DNA from 2 places in the Enterococcus mundtii genome. Region 2 is predicted to be linked to the other one. Evidence: predicted binding sites of a transcription regulator. Region 2 holds the regulator's gene; the other holds the start of a gene.
What was found. Region 2 encodes HrcA, which represses chaperone genes, less so after heat shock. Its sites were predicted from a motif close to TTAGCACTCNNNNNNNNNGAGTGCTAA; they were not measured.
Positions count from the first base shown of each region.

Region 1: the regulator HrcA is predicted to act here: its motif matches at 8,455-8,481, upstream of groES (co-chaperone GroES).

Region 1 is NZ_CP018061.1:2,521,219-2,533,077, forward strand. It holds gene EM4838_RS11820 (nicotinate phosphoribosyltransferase) at 1-630, opposite strand, end outside; gene EM4838_RS11825 (DUF1827 family protein) at 1,335-1,694, opposite strand; gene EM4838_RS11830 (MerR family transcriptional regulator) at 1,886-2,638, shown strand; gene tnpA (IS200/IS605 family transposase) at 2,793-3,248, opposite strand; gene EM4838_RS11840 (LacI family DNA-binding transcriptional regulator) at 3,446-4,369, opposite strand; gene EM4838_RS11845 (hypothetical protein) at 4,386-4,658, opposite strand; gene EM4838_RS11850 (PTS sugar transporter subunit IIC) at 4,731-6,137, opposite strand; gene groL (chaperonin GroEL) at 6,473-8,098, opposite strand; gene groES (co-chaperone GroES) at 8,135-8,419, opposite strand; gene EM4838_RS11865 (CPBP family intramembrane glutamic endopeptidase) at 9,120-9,782, shown strand; gene EM4838_RS11870 (MBL fold metallo-hydrolase) at 9,955-10,764, opposite strand; gene EM4838_RS11875 (two-component system regulatory protein YycI) at 10,819-11,691, opposite strand; gene EM4838_RS11880 (YycH family regulatory protein) at 11,694-11,859, opposite strand, start outside.
Region 2 is NZ_CP018061.1:1,664,271-1,676,129, reverse strand. It holds gene hemW (radical SAM family heme chaperone HemW) at 1-1,028, shown strand, start outside; gene hrcA (heat-inducible transcriptional repressor HrcA) at 1,262-2,305, shown strand; gene grpE (nucleotide exchange factor GrpE) at 2,385-2,933, shown strand; gene dnaK (molecular chaperone DnaK) at 2,988-4,817, shown strand; gene dnaJ (molecular chaperone DnaJ) at 5,173-6,339, shown strand; gene EM4838_RS07855 (HAD family hydrolase) at 6,367-7,065, opposite strand; gene EM4838_RS07850 (DeoR/GlpR family DNA-binding transcription regulator) at 7,076-7,852, opposite strand; gene lacG (6-phospho-beta-galactosidase) at 8,079-9,479, shown strand; gene EM4838_RS07840 (PTS sugar transporter subunit IIA) at 9,496-9,807, shown strand; partial or broken gene EM4838_RS07835 (PTS transporter subunit EIIC) at 9,826-11,110, shown strand; gene EM4838_RS17150 (lactose/cellobiose PTS transporter subunit IIB) at 11,110-11,508, shown strand; gene EM4838_RS07830 (glycoside hydrolase family 53 protein) at 11,529-11,859, shown strand, end outside.

The sequences.
Region 1 (11,859 bases), 860 kb from region 2:
ACTTTGAACAAGAGAATGAGCGTGGGTACCGCTTGCTGGAATCCCGAAAATTTTCCCTGCACGAACATTGCTCGTTGCATCTGCTCCACCAATGTAAGCAGCACGAGTCCCCCAAACCGCAGCATCCAATTCTTGCGCACGACGTGTACCAAACTCCAATAATGGATCGTCACCGATCACTGATTTGATACGAGCCGCTTTCGTCGCGATCAACGTTTGAAAGTTCACCATATTCAATAAGGCTGTTTCTACTAATTGACAATGGGCTAATGGACCTTCCACTTGGATCAATGGCTCATTCGCAAAAACAAGTTCTCCTTCACGAGCGGAACGGACAGTCGCTTTAAATTTGAATTCACGTAAATACGTCAAAAAACCTTCCGGATAAACAGCCATCTCACGAAGATACGCAATATCTGTATCTGTAAATGTCAAATTTTCTAAATAATCTACTAATCGTTCTAACCCTGCAAAAACAGCATAACCATGGTTGAATGGCATCTCGCGGAAGTAACATTCAAAAACTGCATGTTTATCTGCTCTATCTAGTTCCCAGTAAGTCTGCATCATGTTGATCTGGTAAAGATCCGTATGTAGCGTCAAACTGTCATCTGAGTAAGTTGTCGTCATCTTTTTTATTGCTCCTCTTAGCCAATTTTCATTTCTTATCCATTATAACAAAAAAATACCCTAGTAAAAGAAATCTTGTTTTATTTTGTACAAAGTAAAGAAATAAGAGACAGGTTGTGAGAAAGCCGGGCAGCTCCAAGTAGTAAGGCAGAACTTGAGAAAATAGCTTCTCATATTTTTTCAAGTTCTGCCTTACTATTGAAGGAGTTGGCTTTCGAACACCGTTTATCTAGGTTGTGAAAGAAGCGCTCAGCACTGAGTAATAAGACAGGAAAATCAAAAATGGCTTTTTCATTTTGGATTTTCTTGGCTTATTATTGAAGTGTTGCTTTTTGAACACCGTTTATCTAGGTTGTAAAAGAAGCGTTTTGACCTGAGCAGTAAGATGAGAAATCAGAAAATAGTTTTTCATATTTTTTGATTTTTCATCTTACTGTTGAAGGTCAGCTTCTTGAACACCGTTTATCCAGGTTGTGAAAGAAGCGCTCAGCACTGAGTAATAAGACAGGAAAATCAAAAATGGCTTTTTCATTTTGGATTTTCTTGGCTTATTATTGAAGTGTTGCTTCTTGAACACCGTTTATCTAAGTTGTAAAAAAACGCCTAAATCCCAAAAATCAAACTATCTTGGAATTTAGGCGCTTTACTTCCTATCGCTTATTCAATTTAAGATCATCCATAACTTTCTTGCTGTATTGATCGAGCTATGCAATCGTTGCAATGGCTTGTTCTACAATGACGATGTCCTTATTCGGCCGTTTGAACTGAACACCCGCTTCTTCTAATTCTTGCTTGACACCTACATGGATATTGACCGCTGAGCGTTCTGTTTTCAACACTTTTTTGATTGCATAATCAATTTCCTGTTTAGTGATTTTCTTTTTTGTATTGATCATCACTAATTGGACTTGATTATAGGTATCGATCAACAAAATCTGTGTACGATCTAAAGAAAATAGTTTATAAAATCGAATAGCAGAATTTCTAAAAAAGAAATCAACGATTTTTGGATAAAAAGTTTTGATATTCAAGTTACTCGTAATCGGGGTTTCAATCAGTTTCATACTTTTCCTCTTTTCTTAATTTTTTTAATCAACAAAATAAATCGCTTTCATAAAGACGATAAAAAAACAATTTGATTTCCCTCTCTTCGTTTAATAGTATAACATATAATCAATTAGATAAAAAAGATGATTTTTCACTTGACCTTCTCGTTACGTCAAGGATTATGCTAGTTTTGTCAGGAGGGAAAACAATGGAATACACAATTAAGAAAATGGCACAGCTCTCAGGAGTAAGTAGTCGTACACTACGTTTTTACGATGAAATTGATTTACTCAAACCCAAACGGATCAATTCAGCTGGTTATCGTATCTATGGTTCTCAAGAAATCGATCGTCTACAACAAATTTTATTTTATCGATCCTTAGATTTTCCACTGAACCAAATTCGCGAATTATTAGATGATCCTACCTTTGATCATCAACATGCACTCATCGAACATCAGAGAAAACTACTAGAGAAACGAGCAGAAATTGATACTCTCCTGGCAACCGTCCAACAAACATTAGCACAATTCAAAGGAGGAAAAAAGATGACTGACCAAGAAAAATTTGAAGGATTTAAAAAACAAAAAATAACTGAAAATGAAACAAACTATGGCACAGAGATCCGTGGAAAATACGGAGAAGAAACGATCGATAAAGCGAACGAACAATGGCAAAACCTTTCCCAAGAAAAATACCAAGAAATGCAAGAAGTTGAGCAACAATTACTAACGAACTTAACGTCTTATCTGTCTGACCAATCAAATCAGGCACGTGCAAAAGAAATTTTTGATGCACATAAAAAATGGCTATCATTTAGTTGGCCCACGTATCAAGCAGAAGCCCACAAAGGATTAGGTATGCTGTATATCTCAGATGAACGTTTTACTGAATACTATGATTCTCGTTGTGGTAAAGGCGCCGCTGTAGCATTGAATGAGATCATCCAAGCTCATGCATAAAATCATAACCACCCTTCAAAAGGGTGGTTTGCTCTAGGGCTATAAGCCCTTAACACCGGCCAGCGCCTAAAGACGCTGGCTTTCTCATTTCATGTTCAAGCCATATTGCCTTTGTCACTTTTGCCTACCTTTAAAAAGGTGTTTGTTCTACTCTCTAACCCTTAAAAGGGTCCTCGTATTCTCGAACGCTCAATTTATCTAGCGCTATATCATGTTTCTCTTGTTCTTGAATGTATTTCCTTATGGTCGCTTCATTCAATCCCACTGTGCTTACATAATATCCTTCTGCCCAAAAATGTCGATTGCCAAATTTATATTTTAAATTTGCATGTTTATCAAAAATCATCAATGCACTCTTTCCTTTAAGATAACCCATAAAACTTGACACGCTTATTTTTGGTGGGATACTCAATAATAGATGGACGTGATCTGGCATCATATGTCCTTCCAAGATTTCTACTCCCTTATACTTACATAGTCGTTTGATAATTTCTTGAATACTTGCTCGATATTGATTATAGATGATTTTTCTTCTATACTTTGGTGTGAATACAATGTGGTATTTGCACAGCCACTTTGTATGGGCTAAACTATTTGCTTTATTAGCCATTTCTTTTCCCTTCCTTTCGTTATCAATATGACCTGAACAATCATATTTTAACGATAGGAAGGGCTTTTTGGTAGAACCTTTTATTCCCCACCCGCATAGCAGGTGGTTTTCTGTTTCACTCGCTTTGCGAGCTCAACTTGGTCTAAAGACAATAATAAAAAAAGACAAATCCTTTTTGTGGATTTGTCTTTTTTATTTTACGGACGTTGAATAAAAGTATACGGAATCTTTACTTGTTCGACTGTATCATTCAAAAACAAACGAAAAGCGGTTTCACCACATTGTTTCAGATGGTGATCAATTGTTGAAAAATTTAATAATTCACTAATCAGCATATTTTCCCTACCAACGATCGGTATTTTTTGGTTTTTATAACTTTGGAGAACTCCGGCTGCTACTGTGTCTGAATTCGTGAAAATGCCATCAATTCCTCGTTCCTTAAAAAATCCCCCTGCTTGTTTCCCATGTTCGGTATCAATACACTGCCAGTAGACATCAGCTTCATTAAATTCAGGAAAAATCTCTTTACACAGTTTCAATGTGATTTTTGAATTGTAACTCATTCGACCGGTTCTTCCTAAGGTGACACCTACACGTTTGACACCTTGATCTTTTAAAAAGGATAAGCCATCAGTAATCGATTGTTTCCGATCAATATAGACACTCGTTACTTCCAAGTCTTCGATCTTTTCGCAAAAGACGATAGGGCCATAGCGTTGATAATCAAGCAACAACTCTAAGGGATTTGCTCTTGATGTAATGATCAATCCGTCAAATGCTTTCGCCGCAAACTCTTCTAAATATTGTTGTTCCCGTTTTATTTGGTAGTTTGTTGGCAACAATGTCACTTTATAGCCCTCACTAAAAGCGACTTCAATGATTCCACTGAGCAACTGATCAAAATATGGGTGATTTGTGTAAGGTAAAATGACACCAATATTTTTAGTTTTTCCAGAACTTAGTTGTCTGGCATTGGCATTCGGTACATAATTTAATTCTTTGATCACTTTCAAGATCTCTGTTCGTTTCGCTTCATCGACATAAGGATGTTGATTGATGACACGGGATACCGTCGAAACAGAATATCCTGTTCGTTTGGCTATATCTCGGATGTTTGCCATGACTACTGTTCGCCACCTATACAAAAAGATTTTCTTGTAGATAGTCTACCACAGCGGGTCCACATTCGAAAAATTGATACAATGTTCCTTGGTCGTAGAAACTGATTCGTTGACCACCCCAATAATTATCCTTGGTCAAACCAGAAATATCTGCTAAATTGATTTTTTTGATCACCGATCGATTAAGGCCTTGAAAACTAGACAACACGAGCATGGAATCTTTAAATTCAACAAATGCGTAAAAACATTGATCCTTTGTGCCTTGCGTTGCTTTGATATAGGTATTCATAAGAAGCCCTCCTTTATTTATGCTTTGAGTATACGGTATGAAACGCGTCTCATAGCAAGGAGTTTGCTTCTTTTATTCCTCTGGTTCACCTAGATTAGGATCTAAACGGTTTGCAGCCAAGATAAATGGTGCCCAAATCAAAGCAGCGACTAAGAGATTGACGATCGTCAAGACGATGGCACGCCAGTCACCTGCGGTTGCTAAGAACCCACTGATAATCGTTGGCATGACCCAAATCACATTTACCACCACTGGGCGAACCAGTCCGGCCATTGTCGCGAAGTAAGCGATGGTTGCCGTTACAAGTGGTGCGACGATGAATGGGATCATCAACAATGGATTCAATACGACTGGTAGACCAAACATCACTGGTTCATTGATATTGAACAAACCAGGAGCAATCCCTAGCTTACCAACTGTTTTATAATCGGCACGTTTTGATAAAAATAAAATCATGACGATCAATACCAACGTTACGCCGGCACCACCAGGCCATACGAATGCTTCAAATGAACCTGCTACCCATTTGAAAGGGATTGGTTCATTATTTTGAAAAGCATTGGTATTTTCGACCATCGCTGTACCATAAAGTGTCTGTAATACTGGTGACATGATGTTTGTTCCATGTAATCCAAAGAACCAAAGCACATGAACAAGTAACACGATAATAAATACTGCACCATACCCTTGCGATAAATTCATCAAAGGTTTTTGAATCGCTTCAGAGATCCAGTCAATCAATGGTACTCCTGCTGTTTGTCGGAAGATATAATTGATCGTTCCCACAACATATAAAGAAACAACTGCAGGAATGATTGCGGCAAAAGCACGTGCAACTGCTGGTGGCACTGATTCTGGCATTCTGATAATAATTTTTTTACGCATCAATAGTGCAAAAATGATAACAGAAATAAAACCAAAGATCATAGCTGTAAAAAGACCAGAACCGCCCATGTATTTCCCAAAGTTGAAATAACCCCAAGCGCCCATTGAAAGCGTCTGTCCACCATCAGCACCATCAGCAATCACGCCGCCTGCTGTAGTGATCATGTCCATCGCATCTTGTGACAATTTTTCTGGCAACGTCAAAACAGCTGTGGCAGCATCAGGTAATCCAATAATAAATGCAACTAAAGATACAATACTTCCTGATACAGGGTCCACTTCATATGCCTTTGCCAAATTTGCACCTAGTGACAATGCGAATACGACCGCCATAATCGCTAGCGTACCATTCCAAATCAACCCATTCACACCAATTACTGGTGTAAAGAAAGTCGTAATGGCATTCCCGTCACCTAGATACGTGTTAGGAAAATCACGCATAAACGCATTCAATAGCACAGCAATTGCCCCAGCCATCGTTGCCGGCATGGTTCCAATAAACGCATCACGTAAAGCAACCAGATGCTTTTCCGAACCAATCTTCGTGGCAACTGGCAAGATATATCTCTCCATCCATTCCATCAATTTATTCATTTTCATCCTCCTACAATTCGATCTCCTATCACTATGAATGCGTATACATTATAATGATATCACAAATATAGCATAACTTTGTGAACTTCGCTAGCGAAAGAGTGAAAGAAATGTCAAGAGAAATGAAATTTCCGTCAAAGGTAATATTTACGAAATAAACATACAAAAAACGATGATGATTTGATTATCTATTCAGTGGTTTATATCGTTTCTATCTAAACAATATGAATGCACAATCTCATTACTATACACTCGTATTTTGCTCTATTTATGCTTTTTTTCTAAGAAGACAAAAAAAAGAAGAACCTTGATTGAACAAGGTTCTTCTGGAGTTATTACATCATGCCGCCCATCATTGATGGATCCATAGCTGGTGCAGCAGGTGCTGCTGGTTCTGGTTTATCTGCCACAACTGCTTCAGTTGTTAATAGTAATGCAGATACAGATGCTGCATTTTGTAATGCTGAACGAGTTACTTTTGTTGGGTCAACGATTCCGGCTTCCACCATGTTTACCCATTCACCAGTTGCTGCATTGAATCCTGTTCCTAAATCAACATTTTTCAATTTATCAACAATAACTGATCCTTCATAACCAGCATTTTCAGCAATTTGGCGAATTGGTTCTTCTAATGCACGAGTAACGATCTTGATACCTGTTGCTACATCGCCCTCTGCTTCGATCATGGCTACTTTGTTGATCACGTTCACTAATGCTGTACCACCACCAGAGACCATACCTTCTTCAACAGCAGCACGAGTAGCGTTCAACGCATCTTCAATACGTAGTTTCAATTCTTTTAATTCTGTTTCAGTTGCTGCTCCGACTTTTACGACTGCTACTCCGCCAGCAAGTTTCGCTAAGCGTTCTTGTAATTTTTCACGGTCAAAGTCTGAAGTAGTTTCAGCGATTTGGTTTTTGATCAATTGAACACGTGCATCAATGGCTGTTTTATCGCCTGAACCTTCAACGATTGTTGTGTTGTCTTTATCCACAACTACTTTTGAAGCATTTCCTAAGTTTTCGATTGTTGCATCTTTCAATTCTAATCCTAGGTCATCTGTAATCACTGTACCACCAGTCAAGACAGCAATATCTTCTAACATTGCTTTACGACGGTCGCCGAAACCTGGTGCTTTTACAGCAACAACATTGAATGTTCCACGGATTTTATTCAATACCAATGTTGGTAACGCTTCGCCATCCACGTCATCAGCAATGATCAATAAAGGACGTGATTGTTGTAAGATTTGTTCTAATAAAGGTAAGATATCTTGGATATTTGAAATTTTCTTGTCAGTGATCAACAAGTATGGATTTTCCAAAACAGCTTCCATTTTGTCGTTGTCTGTTACCATATATTGTGACAAGTAACCACGGTCAAATTGCATACCTTCTACGACATCTAATTCTGTTTCGATTCCTTTAGATTCTTCAATTGTGATAACACCATCATTGCCGACTTTTTCCATTGCATCTGCAATCAAACGGCCCACTTGTTCTGAACCAGAAGAAACAGCAGCAACTTGTGCAATAGCCTCTTTTGAGTCAACAACAGTTGAGATGTTGTGTAATTCTTCCACTGCTGTTTTAGTGGCTAATTCGATCCCACGACGAATACCTAATGGGTTAGCACCAGCTGTGACGTTTTTCAAACCTTCACGGACAATTGCTTGAGTCAAGACAGTCGCTGTCGTTGTACCGTCTCCAGCGATATCATTTGTTTTAGATGCAACTTCTGAAACTAGTTTTGCACCCATGTTTTCGAAATGATCTTCTAATTCGATTTCTTTTGCAATCGTCACACCATCATTTGTGATCAATGGAGAACCATATGATTTTTCTAAAACAACATTACGGCCTTTTGGTCCTAATGTCACTTTTACTGTATCTGCTAATTTATCTACACCACGTAACATTGCTGCACGTGCATCTTCTGCAAATTTCAATTCTTTTGCCATTTTTTCGTCACCTCATCAATTATTTTTGTTTTGTACTTACTCAACAATCGCCATGATATCTTTTCCAGAGACGATCAAATATTCTGTTCCTTCAAATTTCACTTCTGTACCGGCATATTTTTCAAACATTACTTGGTCGCCTACTTTAATAGCTGCAGGAACTTTTTCGCCGTTTTCTAGCAAACGTCCCTCACCCACTGCTACAACTGTTCCAGTTTGAGGTTTCTCTTTCGCTGATGAAGCTAAAACGATTCCTCCAACAGTTTTTTCTTCTTCTTGCGCGACTTCAATGATGACGCGATCACCTAATGGTTTTAACACGATAAATCCCTCCGATAACTCTTTTTTTGAATCCGTTAGCACTCTATCACATCGAGTGCTAACCTACATTTTTAATAATACTCATTCTCCTATTCTTTTGCAAGCTTTTTAAATCATAGAAAAAAAATTTTTAAAGAAGGTTGTGAAAGAAGCGCTCAGCACTGAGTAATAAGACAGAAAAATCAAAAATGGCTTTTTCATTTTGGATTTTTTTGTCTTATTATTGAAGTGTTGCTTCTTGAACACTGTTTATCTAGGTTGTGAAAAAGCCAATCAGCTCCAAGTGTTAAGGAAAAATTTGAGAAAATAGCTTCTCATATTTTTTCAAGTTTTGACTTAATATTGAAGGAGCTGGCTTTTGAACACCGTTTATCTAGGTTGTGAAAGAAGCGCTCAGCACTGAGTAATAAGACAGAAAAATCAAAAATGGCTTTTACATTTTGGATTTTTTTGACTTATTGTTGAAGTGTTGCTTCTTGAACACCGTTTATCAGGTCGTGAAAAAGCCGATCAATACTAACTGATCAGAGAAACATCTTGATATGGTATAATGAATAATGGATAGTGTTTAGTAACACAGAAGTTGATTAAGCTACTAAGTTTCTTCACTTAAAGTTCAACGAAAGGTTGCTTTTCCTATATTATTAGAGCAAGAAAGAAAGTTATACTTGGCTTTTCACTTAGCTCAAGGAGGTTTCATATGTCATTAAAAAAATATAGCTTTTTTAGCATTTTTTGTTACGGACTAGTGTTTGTCTCGCCTTTACTTCTGACATCTGTCGGACTTGTAAATTCAACGTCAGGTTTGATCAATGCAACAACAGTTACGTATATCTTAGGTGCAATCATTCTGTGGTTCTTGTACCTCAAGCATAAAGAACCGATTGAAATCGAAGCAAACGTACCAGTTGCTTCTCGCTCAAAAATCATTTTATATGGAGTCATTGGTATCTTTATCGCTCTGATTTTACAAAGTATTGCGGTTATGATCGAGAGTTTCTTTTTTGGAGAAGTCTCTCCATCTGAAAATACGCAAAATATTATCCAACTGATTTTAGATACTCCTGCTTTTATTATTGCTACAACTATTGCCGGACCAATCATGGAAGAATTTGTATTTCGTCGGAGTATTCTTGGCATCGTTGGTCACTATACTAACTTTTGGGTAGGTGCAAGTGTTAGTTCCTTGCTCTTTGCATTAGCACACAATGATGGGCATTTACTCGTCTACTTCTTTTTAGGATTTTTCTTTAGTTTACTATATCGATCCACTGGGCGAATCTGGGCACCAATGATCACCCATATTGGTATGAATACTCTAGTTGTCATTGTACAATTGGCATTGCAACAAGGTTTACTGTAATATAATAAAAAAAACCTGTGACTTTCATCATCAGGCACTCCCTATAATAAAATAAATAGCATTCAGGAGGTAACTCCTTATGAAATAAGCGGTAAAGCCCAAAAATTCCTTCAAATTTTCGGACTTTACCGCTTATTTCTATGAGCTGTTCACTTCCGTCACAACTGATTGATCAAATTGAAAATAATTCTGTTGCAGCATCCGGGTCAGTGTCGTACACATTGAAATCATATCCCACACCTAGATCTTTTTCCTTAAGAATATTTTCCATAGTCAAATGGGCCAATTCTTTCATATTGTTTTCTTTACTTAAATGGCCTAAATAGATTCGTTTTGTACGATCGCCAATTACATCAGTCATCACTAACGCACCATCTTCATTCGATAAATGACCACGATCGCCTAAAATACGTTGTTTCAAATTCCAAGGATAAGGTCCCATACGCAACATCTCTAGATCATGATTGCTTTCCATCAAGTACCCATCAGCATTTTCAATGATCCCTCGCATATGATCACTACAATAACCTGTATCCGTCAGCATGACAAACGAACGATTCTCTTTATGGAAACGATAAAATTGTGGTGAAGCTGCATCATGGGAAACACCAAAACTCTCGATATCTAAATCGCCAAATGTTTGGACTTTCCCCATCTGAAATAAATGTTTTTGTTCGATTGGGACATTTCCGATCATCGGAGCCATTGCTTCCCATGTTTTTTCATTTGCATAGATATCTAAATGGTACTTACGCGCCAAAACACCTACCCCATGAATGTGATCTCGATGTTCATGTGTCACAAGAATACCGTCTAATTGATCGGGCGTCCGACCGATTTGTGCCATTAAGGAAGTAATTTTTTTCCCACTCAGTCCTGCATCTACCAGAAGTCGCTTTTTGTCACTCTCGATATATAATGAGTTTCCTGAACTCCCACTTGCAAGGATACTGATTTTAAAAGCTGTATTTCCTTCAGCCATTTTACTACTACTTCCCTTCTTACTTTGTAAACTTTTTTCATTATACCTACTTTTTTAATGATCTTCCACCTTTGGGATCGAATTATTTGTAATAATCGTATTACTAAATGCATTGACCGTTTCGATCTGATAGGTCTTATCCGGCGTTTCAATTGCGACATACCACACCGGTACATACACATTTTTCTCTCGTACTTTCAAAATACGAGAGTAAGCCAGTTGACGCCAAAGGATATTCGATCCTCGAGAGATTTTATTATTTACATACAATGTATTAATGGCTTCTTCTTCCGTATGCAATTCTGTTTTTTCTCGCAACTGTTCAATATTCGTTAAATGGGTTTGAGTATACTTCAAAATGCGATACTCATCCCCCTTTTTTTCGAGGGAAAAAATAAGTTTAGCTGTATCATCATAGAATGGCAATCCTTCATACGTTTGGCTCGCTGTGATTTCAGGAGAATCACCTTCTAATACAGAGAAATTTTTCATATAGATATACTCATTACCAAATAAAACATCTTCCTCGTTATCTAAAAAGTCATTGAGTGAACTTGCTATGCGATTTGGATCAAGCACTTTGCTTTCAGATTCAGAGTCCGATAACGTTTTAGTCAATATATTATCATTGATCGAAACGCCACTCTCTAATAAACCACGTCGATTATTATCTTGGCGATACTTGAACAACGTTTGACTCAGTTCCGTTTCCTCCGCACTTAAATAGTATCCTTGCTTACTTTCTGAAGAAAAATCACCCGTATAAGTAATATCATCATTTGCTAACCGTTTTTTGATCGATTCTGTCTGATCTGAGCGTATTACCGTATGCTCTTGGTTGATCGATTCATGGTAACTACTAAACAAAAAAACATTCAATCCTAAAAAGGCGACGAAGAAAATCCATTCAATTTTTTTGAAATCCATAGTTACTCCGCCTCCTTCTCAGGTAGTTTGGTCAATAAGTCATTTGCAGAATACCATTCTCCTTGATATTTCACATACCACTCTGGGAATAGATCAACCACCCGATTCGTTTCTTCGATGTTTTGCCATGTATAGCCAACAATAATCAACTCGATTTTCGATTCTTCT
Region 2 (11,859 bases):
CGATCATGATGGAGTGTCGTCCGGTGAATGAATTGGAGACACTGTATGTGGGTGGTGGAACGCCGACTTCTTTAGCGGCTAAGCAGCTCGATCGACTATTGTCTGGTGCCAGAGAGATCTTACCTTTTAATGAAGGAAAAGAGTTTACGGTGGAAGCGAATCCTGGTGATTTGACAAGGGAAAAGCTACAAGTAATGAAGAATTATGGGGTCAATCGTTTATCGATGGGGGTCCAGACCTTTGATAATCGCTTATTAAAGAAAATTGGTCGAAAACATACGGCGGAAGATGTCTATGAAACGATGCGATTTTTAGAGGCGGAAAATTTCTCAAATGTCAGCATTGATTTAATCTATGCATTACCTGGACAGACATTAGAAGGCTATCTTGATACGTTAGAGCGGGCATTAGCCTTAGACTTGCCTCATTATTCTCTTTATTCATTGATTTTAGAGAATAAAACGATGTTCATGAATTGGGTTCGACAAGGACGGTTGCAGTTGCCAGATCAAGAGACGGAGACACGGATGTTTGAAGAAACGATTGCGGCGATGGAAAAACATCAACGTCGTCAATATGAGATCAGTAACTTTGGTTTAGCTGGTCATGAATCCCAACACAATTTGATGTATTGGAATAATGATCACTATTTCGGTTTTGGCGCAGGAGCAAGTGGCTATCTGGATCATACGCGATATCGAAATAAAGGGCCGATCCAACATTATTTGCGTCCGTTACGTGAAGGTGAGCTACCAGTATTAGAACGTGAAGAGTTATCTCGTAAGAATCAAATCGAGGAAGAGATGTTTCTTGGTTTAAGAAAAAAGGTGGGCATTGAGAAGCAACACTTTTTACAGCGTTATGGTCAATCGATTGAATCGTTGTATCAATCTGTCCTGGATGAGTTAGTAGCAGAAGAGCTGTTAGTGAATGAAGAAGACCGAGTATATTTGACAAAAAAAGGAACTTTTTTGGGGAATAATGTCTTCGAACGTTTTTTATTGGATAAGGACTTGGTAAACGACTGAATGATTGTTTAAATTTTTTATAACAACGAAATAAAAAAACGATTTTAATCAAGTTTTTTATGATCAAATGCCTGATATGACGCTATTTTAAGCAATTTGACAATTGATTAGCACTCTCGATGTAAGAGTGCTAAAAAAGTGGGTTCTTTTCCTTGACACTTTTTAGTCTTCTTGCTATATTTATAAGTGGGTTAGCACTTAGAAGCTAAGAGTGCTAATGAGAGGTGAGAAAGATGTTAACACAGCGACAAAGTGATATTTTACGTCTGATCATCCAAAACTATACGAGTAGTGGGGTGCCCGTTGGTTCCAAAACGTTAATGGCGGAAGGAGTCGAGGCAAGTCCAGCGACGATCCGTAATGATATGAAAGCTTTAGAGGATGAAGGTCTACTTTTAAAGACACATTCTTCTTCTGGACGTATACCGTCTGCGCTAGGTTATCGTTATTATGTGGATCATCTGTTACGACCTGCTCGTGTAGCAAATGATGATTTGCACCAAATTCGACAGTCTTTAAACAAGGAATTCCATGAAATCAACGAAATCATCAAACAATCAGCTGAGATTTTATCTGAGTTGACTAGTTACACTACTTTTTCGTTAGGACCCGAGATTAAAGATCGCCGTTTGACCGGTTTTCGCATCGTGCCATTGAATAGTCGTCAGGTCATTGCGATCGTTGTGACTGACAATGGGAACGTTGAAAGTCAGGTTTTTACTCTTCCTGAAAACTTAGGTAGTCAGGACTTAGAAAAAATGGTTCGTATTGTCAATGACCGTTTGGTAGGAGATCCGTTAGTGACGGTATACAACAAATTACGCACGGAGATCCCGATGATCTTGCATAAATATTTTCAAACAACGGAAGGGATGTCTAGTCTCTTTGATACGGTTTTGAGTCATGCGTTTGAGGATAAAGTTTATGTGAGTGGCCAAATGAACTTATTGGATTATGAACCGTTGCAAGATGTGGATCAGTTCAAGTCAATGTTTTCATTTATGACAGATTCCTATGAACTGACACAGATGATCGTACCGATGGATAGCAAGATACATATCAAAATCGGTTCGGAAATAGGCAATGACCTATTGCAAAATATGAGTATGATCCAAGCGAGTTATGAAATCGTCGGCCATGGACGTGGAACCATCGCATTGCTAGGACCAACTAGTATGCCATATTCCAAAATGTTAGGCCTTGTCGATGTCTATCGAAAAGAATTGGCGCACAAACTCGCTGATTATTATCGCACACTTGATCGCTCGGATTTTTGAACAATCACAAAAGTGACTGATCGTTTTTTCGATTTGAGCAATCAAGCATCTGACTGAATAATGAAAGGAAGACTGCATCATGAAAGAAAACCATGAAGAATTAGATCAGGAATTGAATGATACGCAGCTAGATCCAGAAACGGAAGAAGTGGAAGTCTCAGAAGTGGAAGAAGAAGCAAACGAACTTGCAAATCTCCAAGCTGAATTTGATGAAATGGAAGACAAGTTTTTGCGTGCGAGAGCAGAAATCGCTAATATGGCAAATCGTGGTAAAAACGAACGAGAGCAATTGCAAAAATATCGTTCGCAAGATTTAGCCAAAAAATTATTACCTTCGATCGACAACTTAGAACGTGCTTTAGCAACAGAAGTATCGGATGAGCAAGGTGCAAGTTTGAAAAAAGGTGTCGAGATGGTTCTTGAAAGTTTGAAACATGCATTGAAGGAAGAAGGGATCGAAAAAATCCCTGCAAAAGGTGAACCTTTTGATCCGACATTGCATCAAGCAGTTCAGACCGTACCAGCAACAGATGAATTACCTGCTGATACGATCGTTGAAGTGTTACAAGAAGGCTATAAATTACATGACCGCGTATTGAGACCGACAATGGTTATCGTTGCGCAATAAAGTCATGATGGAATAGAAACAACAACTTAGTAATAAGATAAGGAGACGTTGATTATGAGTAAAATTATCGGAATTGACTTAGGTACTACAAACTCAGCAGTAGCTGTATTAGAAGGAAATGAAGCAAAAATCATTGCAAATCCAGAAGGAAACCGTACAACACCTTCTGTTGTGTCATTTAAAAATGGTGAGATCCAAGTAGGGGAAGTCGCAAAACGTCAAGCAGTAACAAACCCTAATACGATTTCTTCCATCAAACGCCATATTGGTGAAGCTGGTTATAAAGTGGATGTTGAAGGTAAATCATATACACCACAAGAAATCTCTGCAATGATCTTACAATACATCAAAGGATTCGCAGAAGATTATTTAGGCGAAAAAGTAGAAAAAGCAGTTATCACTGTTCCTGCATACTTCAACGACGCACAACGTCAAGCAACTAAAGATGCTGGTAAAATTGCAGGTTTAGAAGTAGAGCGTATCGTCAATGAACCGACTGCGGCAGCACTAGCTTATGGTTTAGACAAAACAGATCGCGATGAAAAAATCTTAGTATTTGACCTTGGTGGTGGTACATTCGACGTATCGATCCTTGAATTAGGCGATGGCGTATTCGACGTATTATCTACTGCTGGAGACAACCATTTAGGTGGAGATGACTTTGATAACAAAATCATTGATCATATGGTTGCTGAATTCAAAAAAGAAAATGGCATTGACTTAGGTCAAGATAAAATGGCTTTACAACGTTTGAAGGACGCTGCTGAAAAAGCGAAAAAAGACCTTTCAGGTGTTTCAAGCACTCAAATCAGCTTGCCATTTATCACAGCTGGTGATGCTGGTCCATTGCACTTAGAAATGACATTGACTCGTGCAAAATTTGATGAATTGACAGCTGACTTAGTGGAACGTACGAAAGTTCCTGTACGTCAAGCATTGAAAGATGCTGGTTTGTCACAATCAGAAATCGATGAAGTGATTTTAGTCGGTGGTTCAACTCGTATTCCTGCGGTTGTTGAAGCTGTAAGAAAAGAAACAGGAAAAGAACCAAACAAATCAGTAAACCCAGATGAAGTTGTAGCGATGGGTGCAGCAATCCAAGGTGGCGTGATCACTGGTGATGTAAAAGACGTTGTTTTACTAGACGTAACTCCATTATCATTGGGTATCGAAACGATGGGTGGCGTATTTACAAAATTGATCGATCGTAATACAACAATCCCAACAAGTAAATCACAAGTATTCTCAACAGCTGCGGATAACCAACCTGCTGTAGATATCCATGTATTACAAGGGGAACGTCCAATGGCTGCGGACAATAAAACATTAGGTCGCTTCCAATTGACAGACATTCCAGCTGCACCACGCGGTATCCCTCAAATCGAAGTAACATTCGATATTGATAAAAATGGTATCGTAAATGTATCTGCCAAAGATCTAGGTACACAAAAAGAACAAAAAATCACGATCAAATCTTCTTCAGGTCTAACAGACGAAGAAATCGAACGTATGGTGAAAGATGCTGAATCTAATGCAGAAGCAGATAAAGCACGTAAAGAAGAAGTTGATCTACGTAATGATGTCGATGCGTTGCTATTCTCAGTTGATAAAACCTTGAAAGAATTAGAAGGTAAAGTTGACGAAGAAGAAGTGAAAAAAGCTGAGGCAGCTCGTGACGAATTGAAAGCTGCAGTAGAAGCAAACAACATCGAAGAAATGAAAACAAAACGTGATGCGTTGAACGAAATCGTGCAAAACTTGACAGTTAAATTATATGAACAAGCGGCACAACAACAAGCTCAAGAAAATCCTGAAGCTGCCCAAGGCGGAGCGGATGATGTCGTAGATGCTGATTTTGAAGAAGTCGATGACGACAAAAAATAATCAGTTCATTTAGTTTCACTTAAAGAGATCAAGTCCCGCTTTAGAATAAGCCGAAGAATTCGAAAATAGCTTCTCATATTTTCGCGATTCTTCGGCTTATTTCCGAGGGAATAATCTTGTATCACTTTATTTTATGCAGTTTAGAAGCATCACTAGAGTAAAGTAACAAGTCATCAGTTATGATTTTTCTTTGGATCAAGAAGAGAAATGTTATCTTTTCTTTGTGCCATAGAAATCAATGATCGATTTTTTCTTCTTTAGTCGATACTTCGAAATTTCCGGTTTTTGTTTCGATCAAAGTGTGATATGATAACAAACGACGTGGAAATGAAGAGAACCAATAGGAGGAAAGCCTATGGCAACAAAACGTGATTATTACGAAGTCTTGGGGCTGTCAAAGGGAGCTTCAGAAGACGAAATAAAAAAAGCTTATCGAAAGTTATCAAAGAAATACCATCCAGATATCAATAAAGAGCCTGATGCTGATGAAAAATTCAAAGAAGTTTCCGAGGCTTATGAGATTTTAAGTGATCCACAAAAACGTGCGGCTTACGATCAATACGGACATGCCGGAACTGATCCTAATTATGGCGCTGGTGGCGGCGGCTTTGGTGGCTTTGGCGGCTTCTCCGGTGGTGGAGCTGGCTTTGGTGGATTTGAAGATATTTTTGATTCGTTTTTTGGCGGTGGTGGAAGATCTGTTGATCCAAATGCCCCTCGTCAAGGATCAGATCTACAATATACAGTCAATTTATCCTTCGAAGAAGCAATCTTTGGGGTAGAAAAAGAAATCAAATACAATCGTGAAGAAATTTGTCACACGTGTAGCGGAAATGGTGCAAAACCAGGAACACAACCGACGACTTGTCATAAATGTCATGGTTCTGGAACGATCAATGTGGAACGTCAAACACCACTTGGTCGTGTGATGAGCCGTCAAACTTGTGATGTATGTCGAGGCACTGGGAAAGAAATCAAAGAACCATGTCCGACTTGTCATGGCTCTGGTCATGAGAAGAAAGCACATACGGTCAAAGTGAATGTACCAGCCGGTGTGGAAGAAGGACAACAAATGCGCTTAGCAGGACAAGGTGAAGCAGGCGAGAATGGTGGTCCATTCGGAGATCTATATGTGGTCTTCCGAGTAGAAGAAAGTGATATCTTCGATCGCGATGGTTCTGAGATCTATTATGAGTTACCATTAAGCTTCGTGCAAGCAGCGCTGGGTGATGAAGTACAAGTGCCAACCGTTCATGGGGATGTCAAATTGAAAATCCCTGCTGGTACGCAAACGGGAACGAACTTCCGTTTACGTGGTAAAGGAGCGCCACGTTTACGTGGTGGGTCTACAGGGGACCAACATGTGCGTGTGAAATTGATTACACCTAAAAACCTCAATGAAGAACAGCGTGAAGCTTTACGCGCATTTGCTAAAGCAGGCGGCATGCATGTTCAAGAGCAACAAGAAGATGGTTTTTTTGATAAAGTAAAAGATGCGTTTGGCGGAAAAAAACGTAAATAAATACAAAAAAGATAGACGATCATACGTCTATCTTTTTTTTGATGAAGTTGCAGTGGAGAAGAAATTGAGATAGAAATCATCAAAATTCTCTATCACACCATCTTTTCTTAGTTCTTGATTGGAGAATAACTGGCGATTTTTCCCAAATGGATCAATGGCGATGATCGTACCGATATTTGCACGCTTGGCTGCTAAAAGTCCAGAATAAGCATCTTCAATGACCAAGCAATCTTTTGGTTCAAGAGCTAATTTTTGTGCGGCTTTGATAAAGATATCAGGTTGTGGTTTACCTGGGAAAGTATTATCATCGTAAACGACTTGATCAAATTCAAACCATCTTACTAAATCAAAAATCTCAAAATAAAATTCAACGTTATCTTTGACTGTAGCTGTAGCGATCGTGATCGGGATGTTTTCCTCTTTTAATATGTCCAAAGTACCGATCAATCCCTGCGTCAGCATTAAATCATCCGGTTTTTCTAAGCAAAGAGTGCGATAATATGCCTCTTTCTCGTTTGATAGTTTCTCGACTTCTTCTTTCGATAAAGTAGGGGAGATAAAATAATTCAATATCTCACTATTGGTACGTCCATGGATATTTTTAACAATGTCTTCATCAGAAAGCTCTTTTTTAGAATAATGATGGATCATTTGGACCCAAGCCGCTTCATGTAAATGGGAGTCTTGGAACATCGTCCCGTTAAAATCAAAAATAATTCCTTTCATACGTTCACTCCTAAAGTTCATTTTCTAGCGATTCCGCTAATTTTATTTGGACATATTGCGAATAATGATCTTTCACATGTGGTTTGATGTGTGGATCAGTAATCAGTAAATCAAAATCATGTAATTGATAAAAGATATAAAAGTCATCGCGATTAAATTTTTGGTGATCCACTAATAAGTATTTATTTTTCGAATGGTTCAAGGCAATTTGTTGAGCTTCACCTTCTTCGGTACTATAGGTTGAGATTGCTTCATTATGCACACCGTTAGCGCTGATAAATGATTTGGTGAACTTCAGTTTTCTGAGGTTATCGTTGGTGATGGGGCCGACAAATGCACCAGTGTTTTTTCGAAAGTCGCCACCGATCAACAAAATTTCGGGAACTTCTGCTTGGGCTAACACTTCAAAAACGGCATAATTATTCGTAATGATCCGCAGTTTTCTGTGGATCAAGTGAGAAGCTAATAACTCGATCGTCGTTCCTGGACCCAAAAAGACTGTATCACCTTCATTGATCAACTGTGCAGCTGTTGCCGCAATCTGTTGCTTTTCTTTGATTTGCATGACTGATTTTTCTGTATGTGATAATTCTTGGTCGAGGGTATAGGTAAGACTTTGGGCCCCACCATGGATACGCAATAATTTTCCTGACTTTTCTAGCTCATCCAAATCTCGACGAACGGTCATATCAGAGACATTCAATTGTTCGATGATCTCACTGACCGTTAAAATCCCTTTTTTATTCACCATCTCACTAATTGTTAGTAAGCGCTCTCTTTTTAACATCTAATCACTCCCAATTCACAAATAATCTACCATAGAATAGAATGGAGGTCAACAAAAACAAACACATGCAAACAAAAATAATCAACCTAAACAAACAATCCCCCCTTTTATTTCAAATAAATGCAATTTATTGATTGAATTTGTTTGTTTTTGTTGACAAATGTTTTGAATGCGATTACAATTCGTGTTGTTATATAAATTAGTAGACAAGAAGGTAGGGGAAGAGATGCTGAAATTACCAGAAGATTTTATTTTTGGCGGAGCAACAGCGGCATACCAAGTAGAAGGCGCAACAAAAGAAGGCGGAAAAGGTGAAGTTGCTTGGGACGAGTTTTTAGAGAAACAAGGAAGATTCAGTCCTGATCCGGCAAGTGATTTCTATCATCAATATGAAAAAGATATTGAATTATGTGAGAAGTTTGGTGTGAATGGGTTACGTTTATCCATTGCGTGGAGTCGTATTTTTCCTGATGGAACTGGGAAAGTGAATGAAGAGGGTGTGGCATTTTACCATAAGGTCTTTGCAGCTTGTGAGAAACATGGTGTACTTCCTTTTGTGACGCTCCATCATTTTGATACCCCAAAAGTTTTATTTGATCAGGGTGATTTTTTAAATAGAGACAATATAGAAGCGTTTGTTGCGTATGCAAAATTTTGCTTTGATGAATTTAAAGAAGTACGTTACTGGAGTACATTCAACGAGATTTATCCAGTGGCAACGAATCAATATTTATTAGGGATTTTCCCACCAGGAATAACCTATGATTTTACCAAAATCATTGCTTGTTTGCATAACATGATGTATGCGCACGCAAGGGTGGTGAACTTGTTCAAGGACGAGGGATATGCCGGTGAAATTGGTGTGGTTCATTCTTTAGAAACGAAATATCCTGCATCGGACGCTTTGGAAGATCAACATGCAGCGTTCTTAGATGATGCGTTGTCGATCCGTTTCCTCTTAGATGCCACTTACTTAGGATATTACTCTGATGAAACATTGTCAGCGCTTGCTGAGATTTGTGAAGCAAACGGCGCAAGTTATGATTTTCCGGAAGAGGATTTGGCGGAGATGAAGCGTGCCTCGCACCGTAATGATTACTTGGGTATCAACCATTATCAATGTCACTTTGTCAAAGCGTATCATGGAGAGAATGCGATCCATCATAATGGAACAGGGGACAAAGGAACTTCTGTTTATAAAGTAAAAGGAATTGGAGAACGGATCTATAAAGAAGGAATCCCTCGAACGGATTGGGACTGGTTGATCTATCCAGAAGGGTTATATGATCTATTGTTACGTATCAAGGAAGATTATCCTCACTACAATAAAATCTACATCACTGAAAATGGGATGGGATTCAAAGATCAGTTCGATGATGGTGTGATCATGGACCAACCGCGGATCGAATATTTGAAAGTCTATTTAGAATCATTGAGCCAAGCTATATCTGCTGGAGTAAACGTGAAAGGCTATTTCCTATGGTCGTTAATGGATTTGTTCTCTTGGTCAAATGGTTACAACAAACGATACGGACTCTTCTATGTCGATTTCGAAACACAAAAACGTTACCCTAAAGAGTCCGCCTATTGGTACAAATTCGTCAGTGAAACAAAAACAATCATTTAAGTTGGAGGAATGGAAGATGAATAAAGAAGAATTGCAAATGTTAGGTTTTGAGATCGTGGCTTATTCAGGGGATGCACGTAGTACGTTACTCACATTATTAAGAGAAGTCCGTCAAGGAAAATTTGATCGTGTGGAAGAAGCCTTGAAGGATGCAGATGAGAATTTGACATTAGCCCATAATTCGCAAACAAAGATCTTAGCAGAAGAGGCTTCAGGAAAAGATATGGATATGGGATTTATTTTTATCCATGGACAAGATCACTTGATGACTACTTTATTGCTAAGAGATTTGATCCAAGATTTCATTGAGTTATATAAAAACAAATAATCACTAGGAGTGAAAAGCATGAATGGGATCATCAAGCAAATTGAAAAAGGCAAACCGATCTTTGAAAAAATCTCACGTAACATTTACTTAGGTGCGGTCAGAGATGGATTCTTGACGGCTATGCCAGCAATTTTATTTTCAAGTATCTTTATTTTGATTGCGGCAGTTCCTGAGATTTTTGGTTTTCAATGGCCAGAAGGAGTATCGACCTGGTTGTGGAAAATCTACAATTATTCGATGGGGGTCGTAGGCATATTAGTTTCTACAACTACTGCACGCTGTTTAGCTGAATCGATGAATCGGAGAATGCCGAAAAATAAAATCATCAATACTACATCGGTAATGCTTGCTTCTTTAGTTAGTTTCTTATTGTTGAGTGTTTCACCGATCGAAGGTGGTTTTTCAACAGAATATATGGGAACGAAAGGGTTGCTTGCTTCGTTCATCGCTGCATTTATTACTGTAAACATTTATAAGTTTTGTGTACGAAAAGATATTACGATCAAGATGCCAAAAGAAGTACCAGGAACAATTTCTCAAACGTTCCGCGATATTTTTCCATTTTCATTTTCTGTCTTTGCCGCCGTGTTGGTCGACTTAGCTGCACGTAGTCTTTTTGGCATCTCTTTTGCAGAAGCCATCATCACTTTAATGCAACCACTATTTACAGCAGCAGATGGCTATTTGGGGATAGCCGTGATCTGGGGTGCTATGGCATTTTTCTGGTTTGTTGGTGTCCATGGTCCATCGATTGTTGAACCAGCGATTGCAGCGATCATTTATGCGAATGTCGAAACCAATTTACAACTGTTCAATTCTGGGGAACAAGCTTCACATGTATTGACTGTTGGTTTAGGGAATTTTGTCGGAACGATGGGTGGAACAGGTGCGACTTTAGTCGTTCCGTTTATCTTTTTGCTATTTGCAAAATCCAAACAGTTAAAAGCGGTTGGTAAAGCTTCAGTTATTCCAGTCAGCTTTGCAGTAAATGAGCCGTTGTTGTTTGCGGCACCGATGATTTTGAATCCGTATTTCTTTGTTCCATTTTTATTGACGCCGATTGTAAACGTTTGCTTGTTCAAGTTTTTTGTTGATGTGTTTGGAATGAATAGTTTCATGTATGTCTTACCTTGGGCAACGCCAGCTCCGATTGGTTTAGTCTTAGGAACTGGCATGGGGGTTTTGGCGTTTGTATTAGCCGCAGTTTTGATTCTCGTCGACTTTGCCATCTATTTCCCATTCTGTAAGGCGTATGATGCGACGCTAGTTGAACAAGAAGCACGACAAGCAGAACAAGTAGCCATGCAAGAAAATGAAACAAAAGTGACCGTGACGATTCCGACGAATGAAGTATTGGCAACAGAAGCGAGTTCTTTGGCTGATTCAGGAAAAGAAATCAATGTATTAGTTTTATGTGCAGGTGCAGGTACAAGTGCTATGCTTGCAAATGCCTTAAAAGAAGGAGCAAAAGAATTTGATGCACCAATCAGTGCTTTAGCAGGTGCTTACGGTTCTCATTACGAGATGATGGAAGACTTTGATATGATCGTTTTGGCTCCGCAAGTCCAATCTTACTATGAGGATATCAAGGAAGACACAGATCGTTTAGGGATTAAATTGGTTGCCACAAAAGGTGCAGAATACATTGGTTTGACAAGAGACCCTGAGAAAGCTGTTCGGTTTGTTTTAGATCAATTTTAAATCAAAGGAGAGATCGTTAAATGAACAAAGTAAAAGGTTGGCGAGTGTTGGTTGTCGGATTATTTGTTTCATTAGTCAGTGTAGCATTAGGCACAAAGCAAGTGGAGGCAAAGGAATTGATACGTGGAGCAGATATCTCGATATTAGCGGATATGGAAAAATCTGGTGCAGGGTATTACGAAAATGGTGTGAAAAAAGATGCATTACAGATTCTAAAGAACAATGGCGTCAACTATGTTCGTTTGCGATTATGGCAAGATCCTTATGATGATCAAGGGAATTCATATGGTGCAGGCACGAATGATTTGAACACGACGATTGCTTTGGCGAAACGTGCGAAAAACCTAGGAT